DNA from 3 places in the Paenibacillus sp. LjRoot56 genome. Region 3 is predicted to be linked to each of the others. Evidence: riboswitches for the same ligand, from Rfam matches in the RefSeq annotation. Region 3 holds a riboswitch; each other region holds the start of a gene.
What was found. A riboswitch is a leader RNA that binds a small molecule or an ion and turns the genes downstream of it on or off. The one in region 3 is predicted to bind thiamine pyrophosphate.
Positions count from the first base shown of each region.

Region 1: another riboswitch for thiamine pyrophosphate. It lies ahead of ACSQ8O_RS32230 (ECF transporter S component); the one in region 3 lies ahead of thiC (phosphomethylpyrimidine synthase ThiC).
Region 2: another riboswitch for thiamine pyrophosphate. It lies ahead of ACSQ8O_RS05820 (thiamine phosphate synthase); the one in region 3 lies ahead of thiC (phosphomethylpyrimidine synthase ThiC).

Region 1 covers NZ_CAXURV020000005.1:60,082-62,350, reverse strand. Annotated here, with positions in the region: gene ACSQ8O_RS32235 (ABC transporter ATP-binding protein) at 1-359, opposite strand, end outside; gene ACSQ8O_RS32230 (ECF transporter S component) at 364-960, opposite strand; TPP riboswitch at 1,100-1,209, opposite strand; gene ACSQ8O_RS32225 (methyl-accepting chemotaxis protein) at 1,281-2,269, opposite strand, start outside.
Region 2 covers NZ_CAXURV020000001.1:1,296,452-1,298,720, forward strand. Annotated here, with positions in the region: gene hflK (FtsH protease activity modulator HflK) at 1-645, opposite strand, end outside; TPP riboswitch at 828-926, shown strand; gene ACSQ8O_RS05820 (thiamine phosphate synthase) at 1,071-1,676, shown strand; gene thiO (glycine oxidase ThiO) at 1,692-2,269, shown strand, end outside.
Region 3 covers NZ_CAXURV020000001.1:2,171,541-2,173,809, forward strand. Annotated here, with positions in the region: gene ACSQ8O_RS09690 (beta-galactosidase) at 1-561, shown strand, start outside; TPP riboswitch at 725-834, shown strand; gene thiC (phosphomethylpyrimidine synthase ThiC) at 926-2,269, shown strand, end outside.

The DNA of each region.
Region 1 (2,269 bases), on a different contig from region 3:
AAATCCAAATAATGCCGAATTCGCGCAGGCATATCTTCCCGCGGCACTTCCTGATTTTCCAACACGAACGCGATCTCTTCGTCGATATAAGGCATACAGAACTGTGTATCCGGATCTTGAAACACATATCCCCACCGGCTAGGCCTTCGAATCTCATCTGCTTTGAGCGGAAGCTCAATCATGTCCGGGACAATTCCGCTCAGTACCTGAAGCAGGGTCGATTTACCACAGCCGCTAGGTCCCAACAGCAGTACCTTCTCACCCCGCTCGATGGAAAAGGAAACCCCCTGAAAGATCAGGGGGGCGTCATCGCCGGGATATTTTAACCGCAGATTTGTAACGCTCATTCCTTCGCTCATCTCGTTACCCCAATACGTCGTAATCTTTTTTGGAAACAGGACGAATCAGATTCAGTACACCCGTGCGGGATAAGGCACCCGTCAAATAATAGGCGAATACACCCGCAATCAAAGCACTGCCCAGTAATCTTAAACCAATGAATAATAGATAATTCCAGAATGCCAGCTGATCGATATAGCCATAGTACGTATCCACAAAGATGGACATAATGGCGGAAGCGAAGGCAGCAAGAATCGTTACTCCCACATTGGTGCGACGATAGCGGAAAGCCGCGAACACCAGCTCAGCACCAAGTCCTTGCAATAATCCAAAGACGAGCGTCGACACGCCCCAATGACCGCCATACAAGGCCTCAATCGTTGCAGCCGCCACCTCAGCCAACAGGGCAACACCTGGTTTGCGGATTACTAGGAACGCGAAAGTTGCCGCCATGAACCACATACCATAACTCAGCTGCTCTGCATGTAAGCCTAGCGGCTTCATGAGATCATAAATCGGTCCCCAAATTCGATAAATCACACCAAACACGGCTGAAATGACAATGGTGATCAAAATATCTGTCAGCTTCAACCCTTTTTTGCTTGCTTCCTTTTGCGCCATCTGCTTCTCGACTCCTTTTTCCTAATCATATTTGTCAATGAGATAGGCGAACACGCCAACCTTGGATACATGGTCTCTTTTGCCCCTTAAGAACAAAAAAAGCCTACCGGAATACCGGCAGGCTTGAACATTTGTGCATAAAAAAAGCACATCAGGTCTCTACGCTGGCATTATCCAGATCAGATTAACGGTCAGTGGCATAGGGCCACTATCTCAGCCTGACTTCATCAAGCACCCGTGTTGCTATTCATTTGGCTTAACTGTAGCGGATTAGCCGCTCTTTGGCAATCCTTTTTTTCCCAAAGGGTCGCGTTGGATGTTTATTTCTCGATCAGATGCTTCAGATCCTGTGTCAATCCGTTTAATTGACGGATGCTGTCTACGATATTCTGCACCCGATGCTGCTGTACTTCCGCGCTAGCTAGCACTTCTTGAACGGATGCTGCAGACTCCTCGGTAATCGCTGCAACGGATGTCATCTCTTCCGCTACCCGCTGCGATGAGATCTGCAATTGTTGATTCATACGTTGCAAGTGCGACGCCTGCTCCATCACTTCCGCTGTATTCGTGTTGATGACCTCGAACAATTGATTAACGCTATCTGTCGATTTCTTACCTGACTCTACAGCAGTAATGCCAACGGCAACCTTCTCTACGGCCGTCACAACTTTGGCCTGAATGGAACCAAGAATTTCCGAAATATCCGTCGATGCGATGTGTGCATTCTGCGCCAGCTTCCGAATTTCGTTTGCTACAACGGAGAACCCCTTGCCATGTTCACCTGCACGAGCAGCTTCGATCGAAGCATTCAGCGACAATAGATTCGTCTGGTTCGCAATATCTGCGATCGTGGAAACGATATTCCCAATCTTCACGTTTTCTTCATTCACTTCATTCATGATGTCGGAGGTCTCAGTGACGATGACGGTGATATCATTGATTTTGAGCGACAAATCTTCCATCTGGGTCTTGCCTTCGTTCGTCATTCTCGCTGTATCCCGTGATCTGCTGCTCATCGTATTCGATGCCGTAGTGGTCTGCTCCACAGTCTCATTCACATTCTGAATAGCGGATGTAATATCGTTAATGCTGGAGGCTTGTGATTCAATACCAATCGTAATCTCCTGAAAAGCAGCAACGACTTCCTCCGTAATTCTACCTGTTACTGCAGCATTCTCTTGCAGGTTTCCACTAGATGTACCCAGTACCTCTGTCGTATTACGAACACCTGACAGCACTTCATCCGTTTTAATCTTTGCGATCTCCGATTCCTTCGCACTTCTGGCAACATTCGTTAACATTCTCCTAC
Region 2 (2,269 bases), 880 kb from region 3:
TACATCTTTAAACGCATTCTGCACATCGCCAGCTGGCGGCTCGATATCTTGGAATTTCAAATCGACAATATGAATTCCTGTTTGATATTTCGTCTGCATCTCGATCAGGCGTTCTTTGACCTTGCCTTGGACCTCGGTTTTTCCTTCTGTAATGGCAAAGTCTAGCGCAGTAGCGCCAATAACTGAACGAATCGCTGCGCTTGCGGAGTTACGTAGGAACAGTTCTGCATTATCAATATTGTACAAGTAGTTGCGCATGTCACTGATATTCCATTCAACCACGGCATCAGCGGATAAAATATTTTCATCCCCCGTAATCATCATCGCTTCTTCTTCTACGGGAGTGATTTTGCCACCCACTTCACGGAAGCCGATTTGGATACGTTGTGTCTTTTTGGCAGGAAGGACAATCACCTGTTGAATAGGGAAAGGGAGTTTAAAGTGAAGCCCAGCTTCCTTCTCTGTTGTATATTTGCCTAATGTTAAAATAGCCGCCTTCTCATGCTCCTGTACCGTGTAGAAGGTGGACGATCCAAAAATAAGGGCGAGAACGATAACAAGGCCGATAACAATTTTGGTCATCAAGCCTGGCGGAAGGGAAGAGGGTCTTCGTCGATCGGGTTCTGGCAGTACAAATGGTTCCATGGCAAACACCCCTTAATATAAGATTTACTGATACTCTATACGGGAAGTTTTGGAAATGGTTTCAATAGAGAGACGTAATTCTCAGCGAGCTGAGAATGGCTAGGTCAGCTGCAACTTGAAATGGAAAATTGTTATTTCCAAGAGTTGGCTGTCATGCTATGATGTTTAGTAATTGCATACGAATGAATCCCTAGGGGCGCCGAGAGGCTGAGACAGTGTAGACTGAACCCTTTGAACCTGATCTGGTTTATGCCAGCGGAGGAAAGTGGAACGAGCTTTGGAGCCGATTTTATATCTGTTTATGATGAGGCAGCCTACAACCACTTTTCTGAGGAAAGTGGTTTTTTTGTGTTTACGAGCAGAGTCAGGATGAAGGGCGCTGGTGAAAGAGAAGCGATGTTCCGTGGAGAGGAGTCGAGCCTTGCGTGTCACAGAAAGAACTGCATGTTATATCGGGCGGGAAGCAAACATGGTCCGAGATCGCAAAGATTGCGGCGCAGATTCACCCATATGTCACAGCGATTCATATTCGCGAGAAGACGAAGTCCTTGGACGAAGTGTTTATCGGCGTTCAGTACTTATTGGAGCAAGGGATTCCAGCCAAAAGCCTGTACGTCAACGGTCTTCCCTCTATCGCTCTAGCCTTGCAAACAGGTGGGCTTCAGCTTCCAGGCACGACGCCATCTCTTGTTATTCAAGATGAGTTTTGCCGCGGGATTCAGCGCATCGGAGTCTCTGTGCATCGTGCAGACGAGGCGATGTGGCGTGAAAAAGAAGGGGCCGATTATGTCATGTTCGGTCATATTTTTGCGACAAACTCTAAGCAAGGCGTACCGCCTAGGGGTTTGGAGCAGTTAAGACAATTAGTTAATCACGTTAACATTCCTGTGATTGCGATAGGCGGGATGACACCTGCGAGGGTAAAGTCCGTTCTGGATGCAGGAGCATCAGGCATCGCGGTGATGAGCGGGATATGGGAAGCAGCGGATCCCCTTGGAGCCGTTCTGGCCTATCATGATGAGCTTCAATAAATAGAGGTGAGCGAAATGTCAGCAGCAAGATCAGATGTCATCATCGTTGGCGGCGGTGTTATCGGTACATCCATCGCGTATTACTTGGCTAAAAGAGGGCAATCCGTCACGCTTTTGGAGCGCAGCCAGCTAGGCGCAGAAGCCTCGGCTGCAGCAGCAGGCATGCTCGGCGCGCAGTCCGAGATGGAAGACACAGGCGCCCTGTTCCAGTGGGCGCGCCAAAGCCGTGCCATGTTCCCCGAGCTGAGCGGGGAACTTCGAGAACTCACGGGCATCGACATCGGCCTCGTCCGTGAGGGGCTGCTGAACGTCGCGCTCAGCGACGTTCAAGAGCAGGAGCTGCGCGCGCGGGAGAAGCTCCAGCGCGCCGCGGGCGAGAAGGCCCAGTGGCTCAGCGCAGCTGAAGCCACGGCCATAGAGCCCGCGCTGAGCGGGGCGACGCGCGGAGCCCTGTACCTGCCCGAGGATGGGCAGGTCGATGCTCCGCTGCTGGCGGCGGCATTCGCGCAGGCGGCGCAAGTGCTCGGGGCGAAGGTGCAACCATTCGCCCAGGTGCAAGGGCTGCTGACCGCGCAGGAGCGCGTCATCGGCGT
Region 3 (2,269 bases):
CCCGTAGCTCGGTTGACGGATATAGTAGGTGAAACAGTGCTGGGCAACATTGTGCGAGAAGAGGCAATGGTGTTGGAGGGAGAAATGGTTCCTGTGTCCTTCGGAGGTGCACGGATCGCTGAGTTGAATAAAGAGGTACCACTATCCGATGATGGAAAATGGAATTCGCAGCATGGCGTCGTTCGCAGTTATGAGCTGGGCAAAGGGCAGCTCATCTGGTGTCCACTCCCAGTGGAGCTTGGTGAGCGCGGCGATGCACTCGAGAAGCTGTACGCGTATGCTCTTAAGTCAGCTGGTGTGGATGCGGAACTAACGTGGGTAAAAGGCGGGCAGCTGCCGGGCGTATATGGGCGGAAGCTCAGCTTTGATAGCGGTTCGTTGTTCATCTTGGTCTCGGAGTTCAGCGTGGACACGCAGATCGAAGTGACGGATCCGGCAACGGGCTTGAGCTACGCGTTCGAGCTGGAAGCCGAACGTACGGTGATGTTCGCCGTGAATTCTGTCGGCGAGTTGTTGGCAGTGTATCGACCTGAGCAGGTGCAGGTTGAGGTGAAGCAGTAGACGATTAGCGGGTAAGCTAATTGAAGAAGCCTCTGAATGAGATGTAATTCTCATTTGGAGGCTTTTGGTTTTTGGCGGGATGTCGTCGATGAATGTCCCGCATTAAATAGATTTTGCCGAACTATTGCAATATTTGGAGTTAAAGTGTAAATTAAATACCTAAGTGCATAATCACGGGAGCTTGGTGAGACCAGGCTGAGAGGATAGTTATAACTATCGACCGTTAAACCTGATCTGGATAATGCCAGCGGAGGAACACAAGATCTCTTTGTATACCAAGAGACCGCCTCTATTTATAGATGCGGTCTTTTTTTCGCAGCATGAACCCTCCGCTTGATCATATCAACTATAGGAGGCATGGCAAATGTCAATGGAAACTAGTAATGAAAAGGTCACATCATCAACATCCGCTTTTCCGGGAAGCAAAAAAGTTTATGTCGAGGGCTCACGAAAGGACATCAGGGTCCCTATGCGTGAAATCAAATTGAGTCCTACTACTGGTGCTTACGGAGAGCAGGAAAACGCCCCTGTTCGTGTATACGACACGAGTGGTGCTTATACAGATGAGGAAATCCAAACCGATATTCGTGCAGGTATTGCGCCTAATCGTTTGAATTGGATTGTAGAACGCGGCGATGTTGAAATATATGAAGGAAGAACGATTAAACCGGAAGATAACGGATATACCAAGGAAGAGAACGTTACCGAAGTTTTTCCAGGCTTACATCGTCACCCGATGAGAGCGAAAACAGGTCGTAATGTAACCCAGATGCATTATGCACGTCAAGGTATCATCACGTCCGAAATGGAATATATCGCGATTCGCGAAAATGTATCTCCGGAATTTGTGAAAGACGAAGTCGCTCGTGGTAGAGCGATTATCCCCGCCAATATTAATCACCCTGAAAGTGAGCCTATGATTATTGGACGAAACTTTCTCGTTAAGATCAATGCGAATATTGGGAATTCAGCTGTATCGTCTTCCATTGAAGAAGAAGTGGAAAAAATGAGATGGGCTACTCGCTGGGGCGCTGATAATATTATGGATCTCTCAACGGGTAAAAACATTCATACCACCCGGGAATGGATTATTCGTAATTCCCCTGTTCCTATTGGTACCGTGCCTATTTATCAAGCATTAGAGAAAGTGAATGGAAAAGCAGAAGATTTGACGTGGGAAGTGTACCGTGACACGCTAATTGAACAAGCTGAGCAAGGTGTCGATTACTTTACGATTCATGCTGGTGTCCTGCTGCGTTACGTTCCTCTTACGGCCAAACGAGTGACAGGTATTGTTTCACGAGGCGGCTCCATTATGGCAGCCTGGTGTCTCGCCCACCATCAGGAAAACTTTCTGTATACCCATTTTGAAGAGATTTGTGAAATCATGAAAACCTATGATGTATCCTTCTCTTTAGGCGACGGTTTACGCCCAGGATCCATTGCAGATGCGAATGATGAAGCCCAGTTTGCAGAACTAGAAACATTAGGTGAACTCACCAAAATCGCTTGGAAACATGATGTACAAGTCATGGTAGAAGGTCCTGGTCACGTACCCATGCATTTAATCAAAGAAAATATGGATAAACAACTTGAAATCTGTGACGAAGCTCCATTTTACACATTAGGACCCTTGACTACGGATATTGCGCCAGGCTATGACCATATCACTTCTGCCATTGGAGCAGCGATGATTGGCTGGTTTGGC